One region of the Mesorhizobium sp. M1428 genome, then DNA from elsewhere that is predicted to be linked to it. Evidence: riboswitches for the same ligand, from Rfam matches in the RefSeq annotation. Region 1 holds a riboswitch; the other holds the start of a gene.
What was found. Region 1 has a riboswitch for cobalamin ahead of NKG60_RS01630 (DUF1636 family protein). Riboswitches for the same ligand answer to the same signal wherever they lie in the genome.
Positions count from the first base shown of each region.

Region 2: linked by a shared signal. The riboswitch ahead of metE (5-methyltetrahydropteroyltriglutamate--homocysteine S-methyltransferase) and the one ahead of NKG60_RS01630 (DUF1636 family protein) in region 1 are both predicted to bind cobalamin.

Region 1 covers NZ_JAMYKT010000001.1:333,143-338,789, forward strand. Annotated here, with positions in the region: partial or broken gene NKG60_RS01620 (cobaltochelatase subunit CobN) at 1-358, opposite strand, end outside; gene cobW (cobalamin biosynthesis protein CobW) at 377-1,417, opposite strand; gene NKG60_RS01630 (DUF1636 family protein) at 1,414-1,848, opposite strand; cobalamin riboswitch at 1,887-2,090, opposite strand; gene NKG60_RS01635 (DUF6348 family protein) at 2,150-2,407, opposite strand; gene NKG60_RS01640 (DUF6348 family protein) at 2,299-2,844, opposite strand; gene NKG60_RS01645 (winged helix-turn-helix domain-containing protein) at 2,873-4,093, opposite strand; gene NKG60_RS01650 (NADH-quinone oxidoreductase subunit A) at 4,429-4,794, shown strand; gene NKG60_RS01655 (NuoB/complex I 20 kDa subunit family protein) at 4,785-5,366, shown strand; gene NKG60_RS01660 (NADH-quinone oxidoreductase subunit C) at 5,372-5,647, shown strand, end outside.
Region 2 covers NZ_JAMYKT010000011.1:172,176-177,822, forward strand. Annotated here, with positions in the region: gene NKG60_RS17810 (adenosine kinase) at 1-167, shown strand, start outside; gene NKG60_RS17815 (transposase) at 200-862, opposite strand; gene NKG60_RS17820 (MFS transporter) at 1,152-1,403, shown strand; gene NKG60_RS17825 (helix-turn-helix transcriptional regulator) at 1,466-2,299, shown strand; gene NKG60_RS17830 (hypothetical protein) at 2,617-2,871, opposite strand; cobalamin riboswitch at 3,427-3,627, shown strand; gene metE (5-methyltetrahydropteroyltriglutamate--homocysteine S-methyltransferase) at 3,723-5,647, shown strand, end outside.

The DNA of each region.
Region 1 (5,647 bases):
CGTGGCTCTCGCCTGGTAGGAGCGCGAGCTTGATACCGCGATTTCGCGCGATAACGGCGAGCTGATCGCAGCCATAGCGCCACCAGTCATAGCCGCCGAGGATGCGGACCAGAATGACCTTGGCGTGGCGGGCGACGCTGTCAATCCAGAGATCGACGGACATCGGATGGCGCAGGTCGCGCAAGGCGGCGAGCCGCATCGATGGCAGGTGGTGCGCATCTGCCTTCCACGCCGTCGCCAGCCCGGCCAGGTCGCTGTCGGTGAAGGACAGCGCCACGACATCCGCAGGCGTTTGCCTGAGATCGACAGGCTCGGCGAGATCGTCGAGCGAGGCGGATGTGGTGGTGAGGATGTGCATCGCGGCTCGTACCTGGGGTCAGCCGGCGAGGATACGCTCGATCGCCGGGCGGTTCAGCCCCTTCAGGCCGATGACGACAAGGCGCGAGCGGCGATCGTCTTCGGCGGTCCAGGCGCGATCGTAATAGTGGTTGACGCGCGGACCGACGGCCTGCAGCAGGAGCCGCATCGGCTTGCCGCCGACTTCGACGAAACCCTTGACGCGCAACACGTTTTCCTCCTCCGCCGCCGTGGCGACGCGTCGTGCGAGCTCGTCCGGGTTGGACACGGACGCGATGTCGATGACGAACGAGTCAAAATCGTCATGCTCGTGGTCGAGCTCGTCGTCGTGGTGGGTCTTGCGGTTCTCGATGTCGTCCTCGACGGCGAGGCCGAGGCCGAGCAGCACCGACGGGTCGACCTTGCCTTGCGAAGTCGGCACGATCTTCACCGCCCGCGCAACATGCTTGCCGATGACGGCATTGGCGCGGGCCGAGCCGGCTGCGTCCATCAGGTCGCTCTTCGACAGGATAATCAGGTCGGCGCAAGCGAGCTGGTCCTCGAATACTTCCTCGACCGGATCGTCGTGTTCGAGCGTCTCGTCCTGCGCGCGCTGCGCCTGCAGGGCGTCCATGTCGTTGGCGACGCGGCCATCAGCCAGCGCCGGTCCGTCGACCACGGCGATGACGCCGTCGACCGTCACGCGGCTTTTCACCGACGGCCACTGGAAGGCCTGGACCAGCGGCTTGGGCAAAGCGAGGCCGGATGTTTCGATCAGGATGTGGTCGACCCTCGGCGTCAGCGACAGGATCTGGTCGAGCGCCGGGACGAAATCGTCGGCCACTGTGCAACAGATGCAGCCATTGGCCAGCTCGACGATGTTTTCGTCGGGGCAGCTGTCGATGCCGCAGCCCTTCAGGATCTCGCCGTCGATGCCGATGTCGCCGAACTCGTTGACGATGATGGCCAGCCGCTTGCCCCCGGCGTTTTCGAGCAAATGGCGGATCAACGTCGTCTTGCCGGCGCCGAGAAAGCCGGTAACGACGGTGCAGGGAACGCGCGAAAGGGAGGCAGTGGTCATATCAGGTCCTTCAAAAGGTCAAGGGGAGGGATGCGGGCAACCAGGCCGCGCTTCAGGCAATCGGGACGGCCGCGCCACGGAATGAGCCCATCCGTCGAGGTGGCGAACAGCTTTGCGCCGGTCACGAGATCGGCGCCGCTGGTCGCGGTCAGGTCGCCGAAGACGTAGCTCCAGCAGCCGTCGCGCAAAATCGCGGCGCTGAGCCGGCGCTTGCAATTGCCGAGGCATTCGACGGTGCGGATTTTAATGTTTTCGCTGGAAGCGGCGCGGCGCGTGTCCTCGGCGAGCAGTTCGCCGGCGCGCGGACGAGCGTCCGAACCGGTCTCGTCACGGCAGGACGAGCAGACGATGACGGTAACGCCGGCCGGGGAATCACCATGGCCGGACAATAAATCCGCTGTCTCAGCCGGGAAACTGCTGTCGCGTTCCAAATCAGGCTCCTTGCCCGGAAAACCCGCCAGGCGATCGGATTCTTATGTCCTAGACGGCAGGTCTCCTGGCTCGCGCGTCATCGCCTGGGTGCCGCCTTCCCGGGAATATCCCAGTGGTTTTCGGCCTTGGCTCGTCGCTTACAGTTGCGGGGACAGCCGCGGATTTGAAATCGAGATTTCGCACCGCATTCCCTCTTGGCCCCTGCCGTTGCGGGCAGGGGACCGTCTGGAATGGATTTAGGCTTGTGGAGGCAGTCGTGTCAACGCACGTCTACGACGCGGCAATGTCGGCCAAAGGCTGTCATGTCCCGCCTTCCGGCAGTGCCAGGATAACTTGCCGGATTGCTTGATAGCCATCGCCATAGTCCCAATCATGACTGATCGCCAGATTTTGACCTTCTTGCCAAACCGCGTTGTCCAGAAGGACTTCGCCACTAATAAGCGTGCCGTTCAAGCCTGCCAGAAAGGTCCGTACAAAATGGCCTCCGGGGGGTACCGAAGCTGTGAACAGCTTTTCCAGCTTGGCATAGAATGCTGGTAGCCTCGGCTTAGCGAGCATAGCTCGGTAGTGGCTTGGGAAATGACGGGTCCGCCATAGATTTTCCAACGGGCATTGTTGCGCCAGATGTTCCAACGGGCGCTGCTTCGCTGCCAAATCTCTACCTCGGCCTGTATGTCGTCGCAGACATGATCAGCCAGCCCCTCAATGGCCACGTGGAAAACACCACGGATAAATTTTTCAAACGCCTGATTCAATTCTTCTTCGCGCGTGTCGCCGAAGCCAGCAAATGATTCAATGACCGGCTGAACATCAAGCAGCGGAGAGAATATGTAGATTTCAAGAACGAGCCGACCGTTAGAACCCGTCTCGAACACCTCAGCCTCAAACCGAAGTTGCCTCGACTGGAGCGTGACGTCCTGCTCTCTACGTATTGCATCTATTCCATGTGCAATCAGCGCACCATGGATCATGTCGAGCACTTCGTGCGATGCCATTACAAACCTACCAGGTTTCTTGGAGCGTCTATGACAGACGCTGTGGGGGTTGGCCATCTATCTGACTGGCCAGCGCCGGCCCAAGATCACCGGCAGCCGTCACCTCGATGCGCTCAAGCCCGAGCCAGCCCTGCATCTGCTTCAATTCCTCGAAGAGTTCGGCGGCAGTTTGCGGCGGGGCGCCGGGCTCCGCATAGGCGGCATGGACGCGCAATACGCCGGCCGGACGGTCGGCCCTGAGGTCGACGCGCCCGACGATGCTGTCGCCGAGCAGGAACGGCAGCACATAATAGCCATACTGGCGCTTTTTGGCCGGCGTGTAGATCTCGATGCGGTAGTGGAAGTCGAACAACCGCTCGGTGCGCGACCGCTCGAAGACGACGGGATCGAACGGCGCGAGCAAGGCGCGCGCCTCGATCCTGCGCGGCAAACGGGCGTCCTTGTGGAGATAGGCCGGCTTGTTCCAGCCTTCGACGCTCACCGGTAACAGCTCGCCGGCCTCGACCAGCTCCTCGAGGCGGCCCTTGATATCGGCGGGCGAGAGGCGGAAATAGTCGCGCAGATCGCCTGCCGTGGCGACGCCGTGGGCGCGGGCGGAGATACGCAGCAATTCGCGGTGCGCATCCTCGGGGCAGGGAACCGGCAGAGTGAGTACCGCCGGCGGCAGTACGCGCTCCGGCAGATCGTAGAACCGCTCGAAGCCGCGGCGATGCGCTGTGGTGATACGGCCGGCCCAGAACAGCCATTCGAAGGCGTGCTTGGCATGGCTCCAGCCCCACCAGCCACCATTGCCCTTTTGGCCTTCGAGGGCTGAAGCGGCGATCGGGCCGTGATCGACGACCTGGCGATAGATCTCCTCGATATAGGCGGGGTGCTCGCGGCCCCATTTGGCCAGTCCGCTGTACATTTCGTCGCCGCGCTCGGCCCGCTGCATGCGCCAGCGCATCAGCGGATAGGTCTCGACCGGCAGGAACGAGGCTTCGTGCGCCCAATATTCGAAGACCATGCGCTTGCGCGTTACGGCAGCGTCGTCGAGCAGCGCCAGCTTGTAGGGGCCAAGCCGCGAATAGAGCGGCATATAGTGGGCGCGCACCACGGCGCTGACGGAATCGATCTGCAGCAGGCCGGTACGGGCAAGCACGCGGGCCAGATGCCTGCGGTCGGGCGTACCGGCGGGGCGGGGGTCGTTGAATCCCTGTGCCGCCAGCGCGATGCGACGGGCCATGCGAAGCGAGATTTTTTCCTTCATCAACGCGGTATCCTGATGATGCTGGACAGAGCAGAGAACCTGCGATTCCGTGCCATGCTAGCAGGGTTTTGGCGGCATCCATGTCAGGAGAGAAAAGTGGAGTGAAAAATGAAAGAAATCAAACAGGAGCGGATCGGACCAGTTTTGCCGGATATGCCGCCCAGCACCGCGATTTGAACAAGGTTTGACTTGCTTCGCCGAAAGCGCTGCGCTAACCCTCGCCGCGTTGCAGCATAGAGCCCCCTTAAAACGGTTCAGTGGTTAAACTGTCACGCTTCCGCAAGTGGGTCCGGTGCTGTAATCAGAGTGGATTGGCCGCCAACGGAAACTGCAGCATGAACGCACTTTTAGGTTCGTACCTGCCCATAGTCCTGTTCATCGGCGTGGCGCTGGTGGTCGGGCTGGCGCTGCTCGCCGCACCCTTCCTGGTGGCCTACCGCAACCCCGATCCGGAAAAGCTTTCGGCCTATGAGTGCGGCTTCAACTCGTTCGACGACGCCCGCATGAAGTTCGATATCCGCTTCTACCTGGTGTCGATCCTGTTCATCATCTTCGACCTGGAGGTGGCCTTCCTGTTTCCTTGGGCGGTGTCGTTCAGTCAGATCGGCATGCTCGGTTTCTGGTCGATGATGGTGTTTTTGGCGGTGCTGACCATCGGCTTTGCCTATGAATGGAAGAAAGGAGCGCTGGAATGGGATTGAGCGACAATTCCGGCACGCTCGTCGCGCCGAAGCCCAAGGGCCTCATCGACCCCAACACCGGCAGGCCGGTAGGGGAGGATGATCCGTTCTTCCTGGAGATCAACAACGAGCTCGCTGACAAGGGCTTTCTCGTCACCTCGACCGAGGCGCTGATCACCTGGGCGCGCAGCGGCTCGTTGATGTTCATGACGTTCGGTCTCGCCTGCTGCGCCGTCGAGATGATCCACACCTCGATGCCGCGCTATGACTCGGAGAGGTTCGGTGTCGCGCCGCGCGCGTCTCCGCGCCAGTCCGATATCATGATCGTCGCCGGAACGCTGACCAACAAGATGGCGCCGGCGCTGCGCAAGGTCTACGACCAGATGCCGGAGCCGCGCTACGTCATCTCGATGGGCTCCTGCGCCAATGGCGGCGGCTATTATCATTATTCCTATTCGGTGGTGCGCGGCTGCGACCGCATCGTGCCGGTCGACATCTACGTGCCCGGCTGTCCGCCGAGCGCCGAAGCACTGCTCTACGGCATCCTTCTGCTGCAGAAGAAGATCCGCCGCACCGGCACGATCGAACGGTGAGCGGCATGACCCAGGCGTTGAACGATCTCTCGACCTATCTCGGCGAGAAGCTGACCGGCCGGATCGGCGAGGCGGTGCTCGCCTATGGCGAACTCACCATCTCGGTCGAGCCGCGCGACCTGATCGAGGTGGTGACCTTCCTGCGCGACGACCCGAAATGCCAGTTCATCTCGATCATCGACGTCTGCGGCGCCGATTACCCGTCGCGGGCAAAGCGCTTCGACGTCGTCTATCATTTGCTGTCGCCGAGACAGAATATCCGCGTCCGCATCAAGGTCCAG
Region 2 (5,647 bases), on a different contig from region 1:
CCGGCGACCTCTACGCCGCCGGCTTCCTCTACGGCTACACGCAAGGCCGCAGCCTGAAGCAGTGCGGCGATCTCGGCTCGCTAGCGGCCGGCCTGGTCATCCAGCAGATCGGCCCAAGGCCACGCCAGAATTTGCGCAGAGAGGCCGAGCAGGCGGGGCTGCTGTAGGTGGCGAGCCAAGAACCAGCTGCCCACCCTCCTTAATCCAGCCCGAGCCTTTTCTTCAGTTCCGCATTCTCCTTGCGGAGACGATCGGCAAGCAGGCTCTTTAGCCGCTTGTTTTCTTCCTCGAGCGCGACGAGATCCTTCAGCCCGTCACTGTCCGCCGCAGGCGCCGCCGCCTTCTTCCAAAGATAGTATGTCTGTTCCGAGATGCCGGCTTGCTTCACCGCGCTCTTGAGAGTAGCGCCGCCGCCGATCGAGGTCTCGATCTGCGCCAGCTTCTGGGCACGATCCTTCGCGGAGTAGCTCTTTCGGCCCGTTCGCGCTGACGGCGGTGCTTCAGTGGTCGCGGATATCGGCTTGGCAGGCGCGCTCGCCTCAGCTTCTGGCTTCCTCGACCGCCGCGCTCTCGTCTTCGGTTTTGGCGTTTCCGTTTTGTCTGCCGGTTCGCTATGAACTACTGCTGACTCGGTCTCCAGGGGATTGGCCATGAAATGCTCCACTCGCGGTTTGTGCAAAGGTTCAGCATCAAGGGCCACTACAGTAGAGTCAACAAGCTGACGATTTAACGGCTCGACTTCCTTTGTTGTCTCGGCCATCGCCGCGGCGATGTCGAAATTGCCCCAGATGGAACGTGCGGATTTTTGATAATTGCGCTTTTGTTTGATTTCCACGGTGAATGGTCGCGTCTGCCGCCTCATAGTTCCTTCCTGAATAGGAGAATGAAGTCGCCGCTCGAATTTTTTGGCGCTTCCTGCTTAGCGCGGAGCATTATCGTATAGCCGCTCAACGGACAAGTGATGCCGGTCTTCGATGGCTGACCATCTGGGGAGATTTGAGCGGCTTCGCACGTCCTGCGCATGCCTGTAAGGCCGCCAAGTTTTCTGGGTTAGCAGGCGCGCACTGTGGCAGCTTGGCTTGTACGGCGAGGCCATGGTTGAGTGAGGCGAAACAAATCCAGCCCCGCGGTCAATCCAGAGGCTTCCCACAATGGCGAAGAGAACATCTTCACTCGTTCCTTTTGAGCACAAGACCTTCCGTTCGCTATGGTCGGCTGCACTCATTTCGAACCTTGGCACCCTAGTGGAAGGTGCGGCGGCAGCTTGGCTGATGACGAGCATCGCAGCAGTAATTTTTGATCGCCCATTCGTGCTGTGTACCAGCCCTGTGTCTTGCGCAAGTGGTCACGAACGGCTGCCGGAGCCTCGAAGACGCCCTAAAAACACATGCTGCGATTTTTGAACACGCTTGACGTGTTAAATTAATTCATCCACGATGCGTGTGTTGAACACGCGAGGTGAGTTATGAACATGAAAGAGCTTAGGGTTCGACTGGGCATGACTCAAAAAGATTTGGCAGAGCAGATGGCAACAACGCAACAGACTGTGGCCCGTTGGGAAACAGGCAAAACGCAGTTGAACGTCGAGCAGATCAAGGACCTTTGCCTCACGTTGAAATGCACGGTCGAGGAGCTGCTGGGCTGGAAGATTGATGTCGAGGAGTGGCGCACGAGCCCGTTTGCAATTGCCGATGCCGAAACGCGATACGGCACGCTCAGAATCAAGACGACTGTTGGCAGCCGCCAATATCCTATCGATGAAAAGGCGCGTGAATCGATTTTACGTCAGTTGAAGGAACTTCATAATCTGCGCAGAAATAACACAAGCAGGCCATGGCTGTATTGTTGGAGCCTTGACAACAAAATACTCTTGATAAATCCGCAATATGTCCGCACCATTGAGCTTATCGGTGACGATGTAGAGGAGATGCCAGAGTATTATCATCCAGAAATCTATCGGGCTTTGGATGACTGGGATAAGGGTGAGGTTTCAGGAAAGCTGAAGAAAGAATGCGATGCCATCATCGCAGAGATGGGTGATCAGGAAGCCGTGCGCATGGCCTCCTATGTTCGCGTCACATATGACGACGGAGAAGATGAGTGGAACTTCTTGGATGAAGAAACCGCTACGACTTTCTTCGGATTGGAAGCTGCGACCTTTGACGTTCCCCAGTGTAGTTTCGCCGAAGTGGAGGAAGAAGGTTACTACCGAGCGCGATACGCCAACCTTGATCGCGTCGCGGTGATGGAGGTTCCAAGCGACCGTTATCACAGATTGACCGCGCCCGAGGAAGCTTAGAACCATCCACGAAGGGCGCATGTTACATCTCGACCTTGCGTGGTGCGTTTTCAGTACGAGATGACGTTAAGCGTAGGTAGTGGCAGGTAAGAGTGCTCGACCAGAAGCTCAACTGCCTCCTCAATATCGCTGCCGATGTGCCGCAGGACACGTCCACGGGAGCGTGGATAGGCGTGAAGTTCCTGCACTCCACGGTCCGCTCTCCCATCGCCGGTGTGTGCCCGACGCCATCTTGTGGACGAGCTTGGCCGCCTGCACCCGGTTGTATTCCGGCTTGCGGTCCGCCTGGGCGGTCCGCCGCGATGGCTATCTCCATGTCAATCGGCGCCGAACTTTGACTGCCCGCTGCTTTTGATGAATTTGGCGAGGTCCCGCGCATAATCACTCTTGGTCTTCTCCTTGAGGCCCTGTGTCGCGAACTTGTGGTCCAGCAGGGCAAACAGGTCCAAGTCCCCTTCCGCCTGTGGCGCTGGCTTGCCCTCACCGCCCTCGGCTTCCGAATTGGGGACCGCTTCTGCGCGCTGCACCGTGGCGATTGTCCGCCCAAGACGCATCACAAGATCGAACGCCAAACCGTGCGCGTGCACGACGATTTGCCGCTCAGGCCTCATTTGGACAGGACTTGAGCTAGCCCGGTGGTTTGAGCCGGGTTACCTTGAGCCGGTGGGCTGCGAACAAGCAGTTCGAGACATTGGCCTCGATCACTTCGCAACACGCCGCTGCGCCTGGCCTCGGTGTGCTCCCCCCGAAATCGTTGTGTCATATCACCGAGGGCATCACGGCCAACAGCTTCCACATGGGCAACAGCCTCGCCATTGAGCCGAATATGGTCGCGAGCAGATCACCAACGAAGCGGTCGGAACCTCAGAGCCGAAGTTCGACGCCGAGGTGGTTCGCGTGATGCGCTAAGCAGCACCACGGCGCTTGCCGGTATGTTTGCTGCCGGCAGCCGACGAACTCCTATCCTCCTGGACAAGGGCGCCGTGCGTCATTGCTTTGATTTACCGGCCGCTCAAGGCTTCCACAGTTTTCGATTTCGAGGCGACCTTTGGAACATGCCAACGGAAATTTAACATAACGACATAAACATTTCTTTATGCGGCGTTGACAATGGAGCGAACTGCTGTAATTGTCTCCCGCGTCGTGGTTCTCCGTACGGCGCTGCCGCAGCGGAGCTAAGAGGGAAGCCGGTGCGATGCCGGCGCTGCCCCCGCAACTGTTAGCGGCGAGCCAACCCCACTCATGTCACTGAGGCGAATAGCCTTGGGAAGACGGGTAGAGGCTATGACCCCGCGAGCCAGGAGACCTGCCACGGCGAATTACGTCCACGGGCGGGGTGTCTCGGTGGCCGCTGCAGCCTGGCGTTCGTGCCGGCCTGCTAGCGCCTTCCTTGTCACCGACGCCCCAACCATCGGGGTCTGGCATGACTATCTCTCAGCAAATTCCTGTAGCAACGCTCGGCGTGCCCCGCTTCGGTCGTCGGCGAGAACTGAAATTCGCGCTTGAAAGCTACTGGTCCGGAAAATCGTCCGCTGCCGACCTTCTCACGACCGCGAAGGCGCTCCGTGCCGCTAGCTGGGAGGAGCAGCACGATCGCGGCGTGTCGAAAATCCCGTCGAACGACTTCTCGCTCTACGACCATGTGCTCGACACCGCAGCCATGGTCGGCGCCGTTCCATCCCGTTACGGCTGGAATAGCGGCGAGGTTCCACTTGACATCTACTTCGCAATGGCGCGGGGCAACCAGGGTCAGACGGAGGATTGTCGACACGCTGGTCACCAGCAGGCGGCTCATCGGTCTGATGTAACCGCGATGGAAATGACCAAGTGGTTTGACACCAACTATCACTACATTGTGCCGGAACTCAACGATGATCAGACGTTCGCCCTCTCGTCGACGAAACCGGTCGATTACTTCATCGAGGCTAAAGCTCTCGGCGTTCACACACGCCCAGTCATCCTTGGACCGATCACCTTCCTCAAGCTGGCGAAATCGCCTGCCGAAGGATTCGATCCCATCGCGCTCCTGCCGCGGCTGCTGCCCGTCTACGAGCAACTCCTGCAGAGGCTGAAGCTGTCTGGAGCCGACTGGGTGCAGATCGATGAGCCAGCGCTTGTCCTCGATCTGAACCCGAACGAACGAGCTGCGTTCGAATTCGCCTATGGCCAGCTGTCGAAAGCCGCGCCCGAGCTGAAGATCATGCTGGCTACCTATTTCGGGCCCCTGGGAGACAATCTCGAAACCGCGGTTTGTCTGCCCCTGGCCGGGCTGCATATTGATCTCGTGCGCGCTCCCGAGCAGCTGGAAACGGTGGGTCGGCTCGCACCGAAGGATCTGGTGCTCTCGCTTGGCTTGATCGATGGCCGCAACGTCTGGCGTGCGAACCTGCCCGCCATTCTCGACCGCATCAAACCGATCGTCGCCGGCTGGCCCTTGGACCGCGTCGAGATCGCGCCTTCTTGCTCGATGCTGCACGTGCCGATCGACCTGCGCATGGAGACCGAACTCGACGCGGACATCAGGTCGTGGCTCGCCTTCGCGGCCCAGAAGACCGACGAGTTGGTGTTGCTGGCCCGGGCCCTGACTCAAGGCAGGGATGCGGTGGCAGGCGCGTTGAAAGCGTCTGCCGAGGCTGCCGCCACTCGCCTGACATCCACGAAGATCCATGACCCGCTGATTGAGGGGCGGATCGCCAGCATTGACGACAGCATGAAGCGACGAGAGAGCGCTTTTGCCGAGCGCTCCAGAGTCCAGGCCGGCACGCTCGGACTGCCGCCGTTCCCGACGACGACCATCGGGTCCTTCCCGCAGACGCCGCAGGTACGCAGGGCGCGGGCCGCTCATGCGAAGGGCCAGCTGAGCTATGTCGACTACGAGACCTACCTGAAGAAGGAGATCGAGGCTGCAATTCGGTGGCAGGAAGAGATCGGGCTGGACGTGCTGGTGCACGGTGAGTTCGAACGAAACGACATGGTACAGCATTTCGGCGAGCAGCTGTCCGGCTTCGCCTTCACCCAGCATGCCTGGGTGCAGAGCTATGGGTCGCGTTACGTGCGTCCCCCCATCATCTTCGGCGACGTATCGAGGCCCAATCCGATGACGCTGCGCTGGTGGCAGTTCGCCCAGTCGCTTACGGAAAACCCTGTGAAGGGAATGCTCACAGGCCCAGTGACCATTCTCAACTGGTCATTTGTTCGCGACGACGTACCTCGCTCCGAAGCATGCCGCCAGATCGCGCTCGCCATCCGCGACGAAGTGACGGATCTCGAATGGTCCGGCGCAAGGATGATCCAGATCGATGAGGCCGCGTTTCGCGAAGGATTGCCACTGCGCCAGTCTGATTGGAA